Regions from separate parts of the Paenalcaligenes sp. Me52 genome, predicted to be linked through region 1. Evidence: predicted binding sites of a transcription regulator. Region 1 holds the regulator's gene; the other holds the start of a gene.

Region 1 (8,352 bases):
TCTGCACGTCAGCCACCAAAGTTGAAAACACTGGAGGCTACGGGTGTGCTAGTTTTTTGCACAGAAATGACTTCCTCATCGTTATGAGCCGCTTCTTCTAGCTGACGCAAACGCTGCTGGTCTACTAAATCCTGTAGCGACACTGAGTCTAAGTAGTCCACCATTTTACGGCTTAAGTTGGCCCACAGATCATGCGTCATGCACTGACCTCGGCTACCACCGGCACCCAACTTACAATTGCCTTTGCCCTTGCAGTTTGTGGCATCAACCGGCTCATCTACCGCGAAAATAATATCGGCTACCGTAATGTATCTAGCCAGCCTGGCCAGTGAATAACCACCGCCAGGTCCGCGCGTACTTTCCACCAACTCATGGCGGCGCAGCTTTCCAAATAACTGTTCTAGATACGACAACGAAATATGCTGACGCTCACTAATTTTAGCCAAAGTGACTGGCCCACTTTGTTGTCGTAACGCCAGATCTATCATGGCCGTTACAGCAAAGCGGCCCTTTGTCGTCAAACGCATACTGAAACTCCTCAGCTTATGGCGGGCACGCTTATGGCTGTTTATACCCGACTGATTTAGTCCAGTATAGCAAACAACACAACCTAAAATAAGGGTTTTCCCACAACACAATACACCATTTCGTACCGTGAAAACAACGCGAATTGTTTACAGTCCCAATAGCGCTTTCTCTTTCAACTGGCGCAACTGGTCGCGTGCTTTAGCTGCCTGCTCAAACTCTAGATTCTTTGCGTGATCCATCATTTGTTTTTCTAGACGTTTAATTTCTTTGGCCAGTTTTTTCTCGTCACCCAACACATCACTACCAATAATGCTGTATTCGGTTTCAACCACAGGCGCTGCCGACACGCCATCAATCAGGTCGCGTACCGCTTTATTCACACCACGAGCCGTAATACCGTGCTCTAGGTTGAACGCCACTTGTTTTTCACGACGACGCTCTGTTTCGCTCATCGCTTTATGCATAGAGTCTGTAATTCTGTCTGCATACAAAATAGCGTGACCATTTAAGTTACGTGCCGCCCTGCCAATGGTCTGAATCAAACTACGCTCGGAACGCAAGAAACCCTCTTTATCAGCATCCAGAATGGCCACTAAAGAGACCTCTGGGATATCCAAACCCTCGCGCAGTAAGTTAATGCCCACCAGAACATCAAACATACCCAAACGTAAATCGCGGATAATTTCCACGCGCTCTACCGTATCAATATCAGAGTGCAAATAGCGCACGCGTATACCGTTTTCGGCCAAGTAATCGGTTAAGTCTTCCGACATACGCTTGGTCAACGTGGTGACTAAAATTCTTTCTTGAGCGGCAACACGAAGTTTAATCTCGCCCAGCAGGTCATCCACCTGCGTAGTGGCCGGACGCACCTCTACCAACGGATCCACCAAGCCTGTAGGTCGCACCACCTGCTCTACCACCGCATCGGCGTGCTCTTGCTCGTAGGCCGCTGGTGTTGCCGACACAAACACGGTTTGTGGCATACGCTGCTCGAATTCTTCTAACTTCAGCGGGCGGTTATCCAACGCTGATGGCAAGCGGAAGCCAAACTGCACTAAAGTTTGTTTTCGAGAGCGGTCGCCCCGGTACATGCCCCCTATCTGGCCCATGGTGACGTGACTTTCATCAATAAACATCAAGGCGTCTTTAGGCAGGTAGTCGATCAAGGTGGGCGGTGGGTCACCAGGAGCTGCCCCCGACAAGTGCCTGGAGTAGTTTTCAATGCCTTTGCAAAAGCCCAACTCGTTCATCATTTCCAGATCGAAACGTGTGCGCTGCTCAATACGTTGAGCCTCTACCAGTTCGCCAGCTTTCACAAACTGATCCACTCGTTCACGCAGTTCGTCTTTGATGGTTTCCATCGCACGCAAAATAGTTTCGCGCGGTGTCACAAAGTGCGACCCAGGGAACACGGTATAGCGACGTACATCTTGCTGAATCTTGCCAGTCAGCGGATCAAACAACGCCAAGGACTCGATTTCATCATCAAACATGGTGATGCGTAGAGCTTGCTCCGCGTTCTCCGCCGGGAACACATCAATGACCTCGCCTCTTGCCCGGAAAATACCCCGTGCAAAATCAGCATCGTTACGTTCGTACTGCATCGCCACCAACCGCGCTAACAGCTCTTGCCTAGGAACCGTATCCCCTACACGCAAGGTCAGCACCATCGAGTGATAATCGCCGGGGTTACCAATACCGTAGATACTGGACACCGAGGCCACAATGATGGTGTCGCGACGCTCTAACAAGCTTTTGGTGGCTGACAAACGCATCTGTTCTATATGTTCATTGATAGACGAGTCTTTCTCAATAAACATATCGCGTGATGGTACGTACGCTTCAGGCTGATAGTAATCGTAGTACGACACGAAGTATTCCACCGCATTACGGGGGAAAAACTCGCGCATCTCGGCGTACAACTGCGCCGCCAAGGTTTTGTTTGGCGCCATCACAATGGCCGGTCTACCCGTGCGAGCAATGACGTTTGCCATGGTGTACGTTTTACCTGACCCCGTCACCCCCAACAGAGTTTGGTACATCAAACCATCGTCTAGCCCCTCTACCAGCTTTTCAATTGCCGCAGGCTGATCGCCCGCTGGCGGGTACGGCTCGTACAGTGAAAAAGGACTATCGGGGAAATTGACAAAACGCGGAGCAAACTCTGACATAGGATAGGTGACACGAAGTCCTGAAGAAACAGCCAGCACAAAAATGTGCCCAGATCAGCCCAAAGGCCCATACGGCTTGATTTTTCTTGTATTTTAACGCAAAATCATTGCTGTATAAATAAACAGCATCCAATATATCATGGCCGTCAAACTTACCATCAGGCAACAACAGGTGCTTGACATCATACGTCAAGAGATACAGCGCACCGGTTTTCCTCCCACCAGAGCGGAAATCGCTCAGACGTTGGGCTTTAGGTCGGCCAATGCTGCCGAAGATCACCTTAAGGCATTGGCAAAAAAAGGCGCCATTGAGTTAACCGCTGGCGCATCGCGTGGTATTCGTCTTGTTCAAGACGACACCCTGCCCGCTGCCGCTAACGACCACGACATTGCCAGCAATCACTTGCAACTACCTATTATTGGTAGAGTAGCAGCAGGTAGCCCAATACTGGCTAGTGCCCATGTAGAACAAGAAATTGGTGTTGCCCCTAACCTGTTTAGCCAAACACCCGATTACTTGCTGCGCGTACGCGGCCTCAGTATGCGTGACATTGGTATTCTGGAAGGCGACTTGCTTGCCGTAAAGAAAACCACCGAAGCTCGCCACGGCCAAGTGATTGTGGCCCGGCTGGGTGACGATGTAACCGTTAAGCGCCTGCACATAGACGGCAAAACCATCAACCTGATGCCTGAAAACCCAGATTTCGACCCTATTCCTGTGTCTGACGAAGACAGCTTTAGTGTAGAAGGTATCGCTGTAGGCCTGATCCGCAACACACCCATACACTGATCATTCGTTTCACAGCGATAAAAAAACAGCCCAGTACTAACTGGGCTGTTTTTATTGCAACACTAGATTTAGTGCGTAGTACTCAAACCACCTGCACTGCTAACTGCTTTGTTAGCAACAGCGGCTTCCGCTGCCAGTCTGGCAACTTCTTCATCGCTTAATGGCACAGGCATTTTTTCCAACGCCACTTCCAGCACTCTATCAATCCAACGCACTGGAATAATCTCCAAGTGGTTTTTGACGTTGTCTGGAATCTCAGCCAAATCCTTCACGTTTTGCTCTGGAATCATGACAGTTTTGATACCACCACGCAGCGCCGCCAGCAGTTTCTCTTTCAAACCACCGATTTCCAGCACCTCACCACGCAGTGTGATCTCGCCAGTCATGGCAACATCAGCACGGATAGGAATACCGGTCAACGACGACACAATAGCTGTAGTGATCGCAATACCTGCAGATGGACCATCTTTAGGTGTAGCCCCATCAGGGAAGTGCACGTGCAAGTCACGTTTCTCAAAAGTGGTATCAGGAATACCCCACTTCTGAGCGCGTGAACGAACTACCGTACGAGCGGCTTCCACCGACTCTTTCATCACGTCACCGATAGAACCAGTACGCTGTACGTTACCTTTACCGGGCATGTCAGCAACTTCGATGGTGAGCAAATCGCCGCCCACTTCAGTCCATGCCAAACCAGTCACTTGGCCTACTTTGTTTTCGGTTTCAGCCACACCAAAGGTATAACGACGCACGCCCAAGAACTCTTCTAAGTTCTCTGAGTTCACCACTACAGTTGTTGGTTTAGCATCCGATTTAGCGGCTTCCAAGAACTTACGCACTACCTTGCGGCAGATTTTGCTGATTTCACGTTCTAGCGAACGCACACCAGCTTCGCGTGTGTAGTAGCGAATCATGTCGCGTACAGCGTCTTCAGTGACTTCTAACTCGCCATCTTTAACACCGTTGTGTTTCACCAGCTTAGGAATCAAGTGATCAAACGCAATACGTACTTTTTCGTCTTCGGTATAACCAGACAAACGAATCACTTCCATACGGTCTAACAGCGCCGGTGGAATATTCAGCGTATTGCTGGTGGCCACGAACATCACGTCGGACAAATCGAAGTCCACTTCCAAGTAGTGATCTTGGAAAGTGTGGTTTTGTTCTGGATCTAGTACTTCCAACAGGGCCGATGACGGATCACCACGGAAGTCCATGCCCAACTTGTCGATTTCATCCAGCAGGAACAGCGGGTTACGCACCCCTACTTTGGACATGTTTTGCAGCACTTTACCTGGCATGGAGCCAATGTAGGTACGACGGTGACCACGAATTTCGGCCTCGTCACGTACACCACCTAGCGCCATACGCACGTACTTGCGGTTAGTCGCGCGTGCAATAGACTGACCCAACGAGGTTTTACCCACGCCCGGGGGCCCTACCAAACACAAGATAGGTGATTTCAGTTTGCTCACACGTTGTTGAACAGCCAAATATTCAACAATGCGTTCTTTCACTTTTTCCAGACCAAAGTGATCACTATCCAGCACTTCTTGAGCGTTCACCAGCGAATTGCTGATTCGACTCTTCTTGCGCCATGGCATACCCACCAAGGTATCCAGATAGTTACGCACCACGGTAGCCTCTGCCGACATAGGCGACATCAGCTTCAGTTTTTTCAGTTCAGCTTCCGCTTTCTTCTGCGCTTCTTTAGGTAGCTTGGCTTCTTCGATGCGTTTTTCCAGTTCTTCTAGATCAGCACCCTCTTCGCCTTCGCCCAACTCTTTCTGAATGGCTTTTACTTGCTCGTTCAGATAATAGTCGCGCTGGCTTTTTTCCATTTGTTTCTTCACGCGGCCGCGAATGCGTTTTTCCACTTGAAGAATATCAATTTCAGATTCCAGCTGAGCCAACAGTGCTTCTAAACGACTGCCTACAGCAGCCATTTCCAGCATTTCCTGTTTCTGTTCCAGCTTCAAGCTCAAGTGAGCAGCCACGGTATCGGCCAACCTACCTGGCTCTTCGATGCCAGTCAGAGAAGTCAGAATTTCTTGCGGTATCTTTTTATTCAGTTTGACGTACTGCTCAAACTGCGCCAACACAGCACGACGCAAAGCTTCGTGCTCTGATGCCGACGCTGCAGATTCGATTTCTGCAGCCACAACCTTAGCTTTGAAACACTCGTCGGTTTCCGTCACATCAACCGCACGCGCACGCTGCATACCTTCGACCAACACCTTCACGGTGCCATCGGGCAGTTTCAGCATTTGCAGAATGTTCGCTACACAACCTATTTCGTATAGGTCATCTTTGGAAGGCTCATCTTTGCTGGCAGTTTTCTGGGCAACCAACATAATGTGGTTGCCATCTTCCATTGCCAATTCCAACGCCTTAATGGATCGTGGACGCCCCACGAACAGGGGAATCACCATATGCGGAAACACCACCACATCGCGCAATGGCAACAGCGGTAGCTCCATGGGTTCCGTAGTAAGAATCTGGCTCGCAGACATAGCAAATTCCTTTTAATAAGCCCGTCATCCGCAAAAGGGAAGCATGAAGCTTCCCTTTTTAGATGCACTTCTTAACTGTAAGGTTGCGGCTATTTTGAATATTTCAAGAGCCAAGGAAGCAATGAGTCTGTTATTTATAACAGAAAGTTTCCCAATTAGGCGGCTGCAGTGTCAGATGTTGCTGCCGTTTTTTCTTCCTCGCTGCGTTCCACCATGATGGGCTCACCTTTGCCACTCACAGCATCTGCTGTCAGTATCACTTTGCCCACATCAGGACGCGATGGCAACTCATACATTGTGTTCAACAGTGACTGTTCCACAATAGAGCGCAAACCTCGTGCGCCCGTCTTACGAGTAATCGCGCGCTTAGCAATAGCACGCAGTGCAGCATCTTCCACTTCCAAGCTCACGTCTTCCATTGCAAACAGTTGCTGGAACTGTTTAACCAAGGCATTACGTGGTTGAGTCAGAATTTGAATCAGAGAATCTTCATCCAACTCTTGCAAGGTTGTGACCACAGGCAACCTACCAACCAGTTCAGGAATAATACCGAACTTGATCAAGTCCTCTGGTTCTACTTCAGTAAACAGCTCGCCCACACCACGCTCAGATTTAGAGCTCACGGATGCAGAGAAACCAATACCGGATTTTTCTGTACGATCCAGAATGACCTTATCCAGACCCGCAAACGCACCACCCACAATAAACAAGATGTTTGTGGTGTCTACTTGCACGAAGTCTTGGTTAGGATGCTTACGACCACCTTGTGGCGGCACCGAGGCAACCGTACCTTCAATCAATTTCAGTAAAGCCTGCTGCACACCCTCACCCGATACGTCACGGGTAATGGATGGGTTGTCAGACTTACGGGAAATTTTGTCAATTTCGTCGATGTAGACAATCGCTTGCTGCGCTTTTTCCACATCGTATTCGCAGCTTTGTAGCAGTTTTTGGATGATATTTTCTACATCCTCACCCACATACCCAGCTTCGGTTAGTGTCGTAGCATCGGCCATCACAAACGGCACATTCAGCATGCGCGCCAATGTTTGGGCCAGCAGTGTTTTACCTGAGCCGGTAGGCCCAATCAGTAAAATATTACTCTTGGAAAGCTCTACACCATCATCAGTGGTGCTCGCATAACGAATACGCTTGTAGTGGTTGTACACCGCCACAGCCAAGCTACGTTTAGGAGACTCTTGACCAATCACATACTGATCAAGAAACCCGGTAATTTCTTTGGGTTTAGGAAGTTCAGTTTTGATGGCTTCCTTAGCTTTTTCCTGTGACTCTTCGTGAATAATGTCACTGCACAAGGTAATGCATTCATCACAAATGAATACTGAAGCAGGTCCAGCTATCAGCTTGCCGACTTCGCTCTGGCTCTTGTTGCAAAACGAACAATGCAGGACTTTGTCATCGGACGAGTTTTTATCGGACATAAGACTCTGTCAAAAATAGAGAGAAAAAGCATTTTCCCTACAAAACATCAAGTGCCCACGCTGCCAGCACATTTGCATGACAGCGTGGTCACACCCATTAAGCTGTTTCGTCTGAACGGTGCATTAAGACTTGGTCAATCAGACCATAGCTTTTTGCATCATCAGAAGACATAAAACGATCACGCTCTGTATCAAGCGCAACTTGCTCAATGGTCTGGCCAGTATTTTTAGCCAGAATACCATTCAGCCTATCACGCAAGCTCAGGATCTCTTGAGCATGGATTTGAATATCCGATGCTTGACCCTGCGCACCACCCGATGGCTGATGAATCATGATGCGAGAATTAGGCAAGGCAAAGCGCTTGCCCTTTTCTCCCGCTGACAACAGAAAAGCCCCCATACTGGCTGCCATCCCGGTGCACAGCGTTGAAACCTGAGGTTTCACGAACTGCATGGTGTCATAAATGCCCATCCCTGCGTACACACCGCCACCAGGCGAGTTGATGTACAAAGAGATGTCTTTGTCTGGGTTTTCCGACTCCAAGAACAGCAGTTGCGCCACAATCAGGTTAGCGGACTGGTCATTAACCGGCCCAACCAAAAACACCAAGCGCTCACGCAACAAGCGTGAGTAGATATCGTAAGAACGCTCACCGCGACCAGACTGCTCTACAACCATAGGAATGTAGCCCAAACCGGACGGTGTTACTGAGTGCCCCCCATGCATCGAAGCATAGAAGTCGATAAAACTAGACGACATTTAGTTAGTTCCCCATGATTTCGTTGAATGGCACGTCCTCTTCTGTAACTTTAGCGTTAGAAAGTACGTGTTCAACCACGTTATCTTCCAGCACCACAGCTTCAATTTCGGCACGGCGTTGACGATCTGACAGGTAGTATGTCAC
Region 2 (8,352 bases), 770 kb from region 1:
GTAGGTCCACCGCTAAGATAGGCTCATCAATTTGCACCCACTCTATGCCCAAAGCCTGAATACGCGCTAAGACGTCTTGATATACCGGCAGCAACGCAGGTAACAAATCCAATTTCGCTGCATCCGTAGCACCCTGCGTGTAGGCCTCGCCTTTGGCTAACCACAACCAGGTCAATGGGCCCGGAATAACAGGCTTCACGTTATAGCCCGCCTCAACGGCTTCGGCGATTTGCTCTAGCAGCGCAGTACGTGCCAATCGAAAACTTTGGTTAGGCTGAATTTCGGGGACGATGTAGTGGTAGTTAGTATCAAACCACTTAGTCATTTCACATGCAGCAGCTGGTTTCCCTTGTGGAGCTCGACCACGCGCCATTCTAAACAAGGTATCTAGATCAACATCCGCAGTAGCAGCGTGTTCGAAACGTGCAGGAACGGCACCCAATAAACACGTCCATTCCAAAATTTGGTCGTACCACGCAAAGTCCCCCACGGGGATGAGGTCTAAGCCTGCTGCTTTTTGTAGTGCCCAATGGCGGCTACGCAGCTCTTTACCAGTTTGCAATAACGCGCCTTGTGGCAACTCACCCGCCCAATACGCTTCTACAGCACGCTTCAGCTCACGCTGCTTACCAATGCGAGGAAAACCCAAGTTATGAATGACTGTCATCTTATGCCTACTGAAAATCGTATTTACAGGAAAAATTCGTTTATGTATTCATTGTGCCTGTACAATTAAATGAAAAAAAATCAAATACACCATTCTTAGAATGAGTAATTTTCATATTTAATGTTTACGTGTTGCCATGCTTGAAATCCGTCATCTAGAAACCCTCTGTGCCATACGTGACACAGGAAGTTTGCAAGAAGCCGCTGAACGGCTTTATGTCACGCAGTCAGCCCTATCACACCAAATTCGTGATTTAGAAGTACGGCTCAAGCTAAAACTACTCAATCGCCGCACCCGCCCTGCTCGTCTCACCACAGCAGCACTGCGCATCATTGCTTTGGCAGATGACATACTGCCGCGCATCAAAAACACCGAACGCGAGTTACAGCGTCTATCTTCTGGGCGCACAGGTAGACTGCACGTCGCTATTGACTGCCACTCTTGCTTTCAATGGTTAATGCCTGCTTTAGATAAGTTCAGGCAGGATTGGCCAGATGTAAGCCTAGACTTATCGGCGGCCTTTTCCTTTGCTCCGTTGCCTGCCCTGTTGCGCGGCGACTTAGATGTGGTCATCACGTCAGACCCCAAAGACTTGCCTGGCGTTACTTACGTGCCACTATTCAGATATGAGTTAGTGCTGGCCGTAAGCTCAGGCCATCCCTTAGCGCAATACCGCTATATAGAAGCAACACAATTAAGCGATCAAACCTTGATTAGCTACCCCGTGGAGCGCAACAGATTAGATGTGTTTACGCAATTTTTAGACCCGGCTGGCATAGAGCCACTACATATACGGCAAGCCGAACTAACCCCCATGATTATGCAATTGGTAGCCAGCCACCGTGGCGTCACCGCCCTGCCTAACTGGGCGCTATCAGAATTTACACATTCGGGATGGCTGCGCACCATTAAGTTGGGCGAGCATGGGATATGGAGAAACCTTTACGCCGCTCTGCGCGATGAAGATCACGATTCGGATTACATACAAGCGTTTTTAGAACAGGCACGCAAAACATGTTTTGCCACCTTGAATAATATTGAGGAAGCCTACCCAGTTAGTTTCTAGTAGTCTTCCAGATCGATGTCGCCTGCTTTCACGGCATCTAGAATGCGATGCAAAGTACTTAAGGCAAACCCTCTAGACACCAGAAATCTAGCCTGTTTCGTATAGGCTTTTTGATCTTCGGGCAAACAACCAAACTTGCGAAACCACACCTCTACAGCGCGTTCAAATTCAGTTTCACGCAGCTCTTCGGTTAAGAAAGATATATCTTCTTGTGCTACACCGCTTTGTTTTAATTCTTGTACGATGCGCAAGGTGCCGTGCTTAGAGGCACGTCTATTCACCAAACTTTGCGCAAAGCGTGTGTTAGATAGCCATTTTTCGCGCTCTAGCAAATCTAGCAACGCCGTGATTTCATCTGCATCTTGGCTATAGCGCGACAACTTACGCTGTAGCTCTAGCCTAGAATGCTCGCGCCGTGACAGTAGGTCTATGGCGCGTGCTTTCAGGGACGGCCCCTGAGGCTCTTTGCGTTGCTCACGCTCTAAGCGCTCGGAGGGGTCCGTTTCGAACTCATCGTCCCAAGACATTACTCGGCATCTGGCTCGGGTGTACCTTCAGAAGCTTCTTCTTCTGTGGGCACGAACTCTGTCACGGCAACTTGTGCCACGCCAAACTTATCGCGTACTTTGTTTTCGATCTCAATTGCCAAGGCAGGATGCTCACGCAGGAAGTCACGTGCATTATCTTTACCCTGACCAATACGTGTGCTGCCGTAGCTGTACCATGCACCAGCACGATCCAAAATGCCAGCCTGTACGCCCAAGTCTACAATTTCACCTTCACGGGAAATACCAGCGCCGTACATGATATCGAATTCGGCTTGTTTGAATGGTGGCGCTACTTTGTTTTTCACCACTTTCACACGCGTTTCGTTACCGATCACTTCGTCGCCACGTTTGATAGAACCAATACGGCGTATATCCAGACGTACAGAAGAGTAGAACTTCAGCGCGTTACCACCAGTGGTGGTTTCGGGATTACCGAACATCACGCCGATTTTCATACGAATCTGGTTAATGAAGATCACCATGCAGTTAGCACGTTTAATCGTAGCAGTTAGCTTACGCAGAGCTTGGCTCATCAAACGCGCTTGCAGACCTGGCAATGCATCACCCATATCGCCTTCGATCTCGGCTTTAGGAGTTAGCGCAGCAACGGAGTCGACCACGATCAAGTCAACCGAACCGGAACGCACTAGCGCTTCGGTAATTTCCAATGCTTGCTCACCAGTGTCTGGCTGAGAGATAAGCAAATCGCTCAGGTTTACACCCAGTTTGGAGGCGTACTGTACGTCTAACGCGTGCTCGGCATCGACGAATGCACATGTACCACCCAGTTTTTGCATTTCTGCAATCACTTGCAAGGTCAAGGTGGTTTTACCAGAGGATTCTGGACCGTAGACTTCGATAACGCGACCGCGAGGCAAACCGCCTACGCCCAGCGCCAGATCTAAGCCCAATGAGCCGGTAGAACAAACCTGAATATCGTGCTCAATCTGGTTATCGCCATAACGCATAACCGAGCCTTTGCCGAATTGTTTTTCGATTTGAGACAAGGCGGCTGCCAACGCTTTGGCGCGTTCTGCCGATACCGCTTTACTGCGCTTATCGTCCATGGGGTAATCCTTCAAAGAGAGGCATGAAATTCAAAAAAATATTATACTGTATAAATAAACAGATATCCAGTATTACACCACACCTAATTACGTAACTATTTTCTGTTGCAGCGTAACGCACCAAAGCCAGCTTGAACGTGCATTACACTATATAAAGCCATGCAAGATTGTACGTATACATCATGCAATACTGCTACGTAGTCAAGAAATCAGCCATTAAAACACAGGCCTGAACTTTATGCCTGTGCATGGACTTTTTCACCTGACAGCCTGACAAATGCGCGTACAATTCATCCATTCTATTCACCAACCTGCACCCATAGCAGGCATCATTTTCAACAAAGACACTTGCACATGTGGTTTAAAAATCTACGAATTTTCCGCCTCTCCCCCGAGTGGGACTACACTGCAGACACGCTAGAAGCAGCACTGCAAGAACATGCTTTTCAACCAGGCACTAGCCAAGACCCTCTAAGCTTGGGTTGGGTTGCGCCACGTGAAGGTGAAGGACTGGTACACGCACTGAACGACCAGTTCCTAATCTGCCTGCGTAGCGAGAAAAAACTACTGCCTAGCACCGTGATTAATCAGGTGGCTCGCGCCAAAGCTCGCGACATGGAAGCCGAACAAGGCTACAAACCGGGTCGCAAGCAAATGAGTGAAATTAAAGAGCAAGTCATCACTGAGTTGATGCCCCGCGCTTTTAGTATTGCGCGTGACACCCGCATCTGGATTGACACTAAAAACCTGTGGTTAGTGGTAGATGCTGCGTCGGCTGCAACCGGCGACGAGGTCATGGGTTTGTTGGCGAAAAGCCTGAACCCCTTCCCTGTTTTACCGCTCTACACTGAGCTATCTCCTGGCGCGGCGATGACCTCTTGGCTGATCGACGATGAGGCACCGGCCAATTTCAGCATAGACCAAGATACTGAGCTGCGCTCCACTAGTGAGAGTCGTGCCGTAGTTCGCTACGTGCGCCACAGCGCCGAGCCTGATGAACTGCGTCGTCATATTGAATCTGGCAAACAGTGCACACGCTTGGCTCTAACATGGGATGATCGCATTTCTTTCGTTCTGACCGATGGCCTAGAACTAAAACGCGTCGCACCTCTAGATGTACTGAAAGAGCAAAACGAAGTGTTGGCAGGCGATGAAGCAGAATTGTTCAATTCAGACATGACACTCATGACTGCTGAATTAACTAAGCTGTTTGATGACTTGCTGAATGCGCTGGGTGGCGAGAAAAAAGTAGTGTAAGTCGCTACACACCCCGCATATAAAAAGGGCACCGTTTGGTGCCCTTTTGCTATTTAGTACATGCCGTGGAAGACAGCATCGTCTGGACCCACGTGTGAAGGTGGATTCCAAGTCACGTCACGCATAGAGTGCTGTACTAGATTTTCTACCCCCAGCAAGACGGCAAAAATCGCCATACGCACAGGGATACCGTTATCGGCCTGTCTAAAAATACCCAAACGAGGATCGTCGTTCAAATCCACGCTCAAGTCGTGCGCGCCCTCTCGGCTATCACGTGGCAGCGGGTGCATCACAATCACGTTTTCATCGCAGTATTGATCGATCAACGCCTTGGATACTTGGAATTCTGCGGTGTAGCCTTCCAACTGCTCATCCGAGAAACGCTCTTTCTGTACACGAGTAGCGTAGATCACATCAGCGCCTTTCACATCTGCCAAATCATGAGATTGCTCAATCACGTGATTACCCAATTTGGCCACATGCTCAATGATCTCTTCTGGCATTTCCAAACCCAGCGGAGAAATCAGCGTGAATTTCAGCCCACGGTACAAAGCCAACAGCTTCAGCAACGAGTGCACAGTACGGCCATATTTCAGGTCGCCCGTCATCACGATGTGAGCGCCATCCAGCAATTTACCCAGACGAGAAAACTCCGTCAAAATGGTGTACAGATCCAGCAATGCTTGGCTGGGGTGTTCGCCCGCGCCATCACCACCGTTTACTACAGGAATATTGGTTGCGCGCGCAAATTCAGCTACTGAACCTTGTTCTGGATGACGGATCACCATGGCATCCACATAACCGCTCATGACACGGCTGGTGTCATAGATAGACTCGCCTTTAGCCATGGAGGAAAACGTAAAACCTGTGGTGTCACACACCGAACCACCCAAACGGCAAAATGCGGCACCGAAGCTCACACGAGTACGCGTGCTGGCTTCAAAGAATAGGTTACCCAACACAGCGCCTTCTAATACACGCGACACTTTCTGGCGTCGTGCTATAGGCTGCATCAAGTCAGCGACTCGGAATAACTCTTCTACTGACTCACGACCAAACTGTTCTACAGACAGCAACTGATGTTTGCCACCCACTGCAATGCGATCACGCAAAGGGCCTGACTGTACGCTCTGCGCATACTTAGTCAGAAGCGAGTCGTTCTCTACAATTTCAGTCACAAAACGCAGTACCACTTCGGGCATAGAGCGAAACTCTTGCGAACCCTCTGGCAGCAACCAGGTATCTAATGCACGACGCTTCACACCCACACGAGCTGCAAACACATCTCTGGTTAAATTCAGACGACGCATTGCATCGCGCAAAAACACTTGTTGGGAAACAGCCATCACTCGCTCCATAGGACTATACGCAATGCGCACATTTTATAATCAAACCACGAAGAAGTATGCGTTTTTTTACATCTCTGCCGCTATTTTGTAGACGGAATCAAACAGCGCGCATACAACAACGCCCCGGAAGTGCTTATGCACATTCCGGGGCGTTATTCATAACACGCTACTTAACGTATTACTTTCTAGCTGGAGCCTGAGTTGGTGCAGGAGCTGTATCACCTGCAATGATGCGTGCAGCTGTTACGGCGTTTTGTTCGCTACCTACCATGAATACCAAACGGCTGCTGGTAATAGGCTCGGAGTAACCAGGAACGGCCAACAACGTACCATCTACCACCAATGCCAGACGTTTACCTGGGTTAGCAGAAGTCACGCGAGTAACGTTAGCAATAGCTCGTTCGCTCATATCCAACGCTAACAAACCTTCGCCCGACTCACTACGACCAGCTTCTACACCAGTGAAGTCTTCCAAAGCCAAAAAGGCTTCAGGCTCTAGGTACAGACTGCTGTTTTCGCCTACTTTCACTTCTGCCCAACCTGTTTGAGGTTTGGTGTCTGCAAGGAAAACCAATACAGGAGACATCATCTGCTCTGCATTTTGGTTTTGTGCTGCAGCAGGTTGCTGTGCAGGTGCTGTAGCAGTAGTTGGGGCTGCTGTTGTGCTAGCAGCATCCGCATCCGTTTTTTGCGGTACGGTTTGGCACGCAGCCAAAGCCAACAAACCAATTGGAGCAAGGGTACGGCTCATCCAGAGCTTCGCGGACATGGCTTTTCCTCTCAAAGTAAATATATGTCGGGAGTGTAGCAGCATACTACGTTACCTAACATGATTAAATGTTAATTCTAATTAATAGTCGCACGAACCTGCAGCGTTACGCTATCGTGCACTACGCCCTTTTCATCTACTAATTCCACCGTAATTCTACCCGGTTGTACAGCCCACCACGCTTCAGCACCTTCCGCATAGGGCTGCCCATTTACACGCCAATACAATTGACCGCCTCCAGTGGCGCGCAGCGGCAACAATTGATGCTGCCGTGGAATGTCTGGATCAAACGCCAAAATACTACCACTAGCAGGCGACACGATGCGTGCCCGCCCTTGTTGCTGCACCGTACTATTTTTTGTCGCTAAACGTATCAGCTCTTGCTCTGTGCCTGCCAGAAAATATTCGGTACGGTCAGCTTCAGGCACACCCTCGTAATGCACCACATGGGCGACGACGTTATCAGGCATAGCGGGTGGCACTGACAAGGCATTATCGTGCAAGGTACGCATCATCCTATGCCATATAGGAGCCGCCCCCGTTACGCCAGACACATTGCGCATGGGCGACCCATCACTATTTCCTACCCACACCCCTACGGTATAACGATCGCTAAATCCTATAGCCCAGTTATCACGCATATCTTTGCTGGTGCCGGTTTTGACAGCTGCCCAAAATGGCAAACTCAATGCGCTATCTAACCCAAAGGTGTAAGACCTCGCCTGTCTATCTGACAAGATATCTGCCACAATCCAAGACGCATCTGCATCCAGTACTTTTTGGCATGCCACACTACCCTCAGCATCGCTAGGCACAAACTGCACAGGACTGTAGCAACCACCATTTGCCAACGCCCTATAGGCATTGGTTAACGATAACAAATCAATGTCGGCACTGCCTAGCGCCAGACTAAAACCATAGTGTTCAGTTGCTTTATCTAAAGGCAAACCTAAGGCGCGTAAGTGATTGGCAAAACGATCTACCTGCACCATCTCTAAGGTACGCACGGTAGGAATATTCAAAGATGATGCCAATGCCGTACGTACACTTACCCAACCTGAAAACTGCTGGTCGTAATTTTGCGGCACATACAACCCGCCAGCAGTAGCCAGATTTAAAGGCGAATCATCTAACAGCGATGCTGCGGTTAAGCGTTTTTCACCTATAGCTTGAGCATACAAAAAAGGTTTTAAGGTCGAACCTGCTTGTCGCTTAGCGCGAGCGTGGTCCACTTCAACAGCGGAAGACCCTGAGCTTGCTCCCACGTAAGCCAATACCTCGCCACTGCGGTTATCTAGTACCACCACCGCGGCATCGCTCACACGCGCCACATTTAAGGTTTGCAAAGTGTCATCCACGGCACGATTGGCCTCGGCCTGTAACGTGGCATCTATGCTGCTACGCAAGTTAGCCCCATCGGAGGTTAGCCCTTGATTTTGCAGAAGACGTGCATAGTGTCTGGCAGACTGCGGCTGATCCCACATGGGTGCCTGCATACGCGACAATGCCGTACTCAACACATACCCTAGTGACCCACATTGCTCTGCTCTACCCATGCTCATTAACAATGAACAGGCACGCTGCTGTAATACTGATGCCGAGGCATTGGGCGCACGCAACATCGCTGCT

What was found. Region 1 encodes LexA, which represses DNA repair genes until DNA is damaged. Its sites were predicted from a motif close to ACTGTATNNNNATACAGT; they were not measured.
Region 2: the regulator LexA is predicted to act here: its motif matches at 3,394-3,411, upstream of recA (recombinase RecA).

What each region holds. Positions count from the first base shown of each region.
Region 1 is NZ_JBKQFO010000001.1:1,282,402-1,290,753, reverse strand. It holds gene ACLO87_RS06110 (IscS subfamily cysteine desulfurase) at 1-7, opposite strand, end outside; gene iscR (Fe-S cluster assembly transcriptional regulator IscR) at 9-527, opposite strand; gene uvrB (excinuclease ABC subunit UvrB) at 675-2,702, opposite strand; gene lexA (transcriptional repressor LexA) at 2,842-3,492, shown strand; gene lon (endopeptidase La) at 3,561-6,005, opposite strand; gene clpX (ATP-dependent Clp protease ATP-binding subunit ClpX) at 6,161-7,447, opposite strand; gene clpP (ATP-dependent Clp endopeptidase proteolytic subunit ClpP) at 7,545-8,207, opposite strand; gene tig (trigger factor) at 8,212-8,352, opposite strand, start outside.
Region 2 is NZ_JBKQFO010000001.1:2,047,942-2,056,293, forward strand. It holds gene metE (5-methyltetrahydropteroyltriglutamate--homocysteine S-methyltransferase) at 1-667, opposite strand, end outside; gene ACLO87_RS09725 (LysR family transcriptional regulator) at 804-1,733, shown strand; gene recX (recombination regulator RecX) at 1,730-2,260, opposite strand; gene recA (recombinase RecA) at 2,260-3,348, opposite strand; gene ACLO87_RS09740 (recombination-associated protein RdgC) at 3,703-4,605, shown strand; gene ACLO87_RS09745 (aspartate carbamoyltransferase) at 4,659-5,951, opposite strand; gene ACLO87_RS09750 (hypothetical protein) at 6,133-6,723, opposite strand; gene pbpC (penicillin-binding protein 1C) at 6,801-8,352, opposite strand, start outside.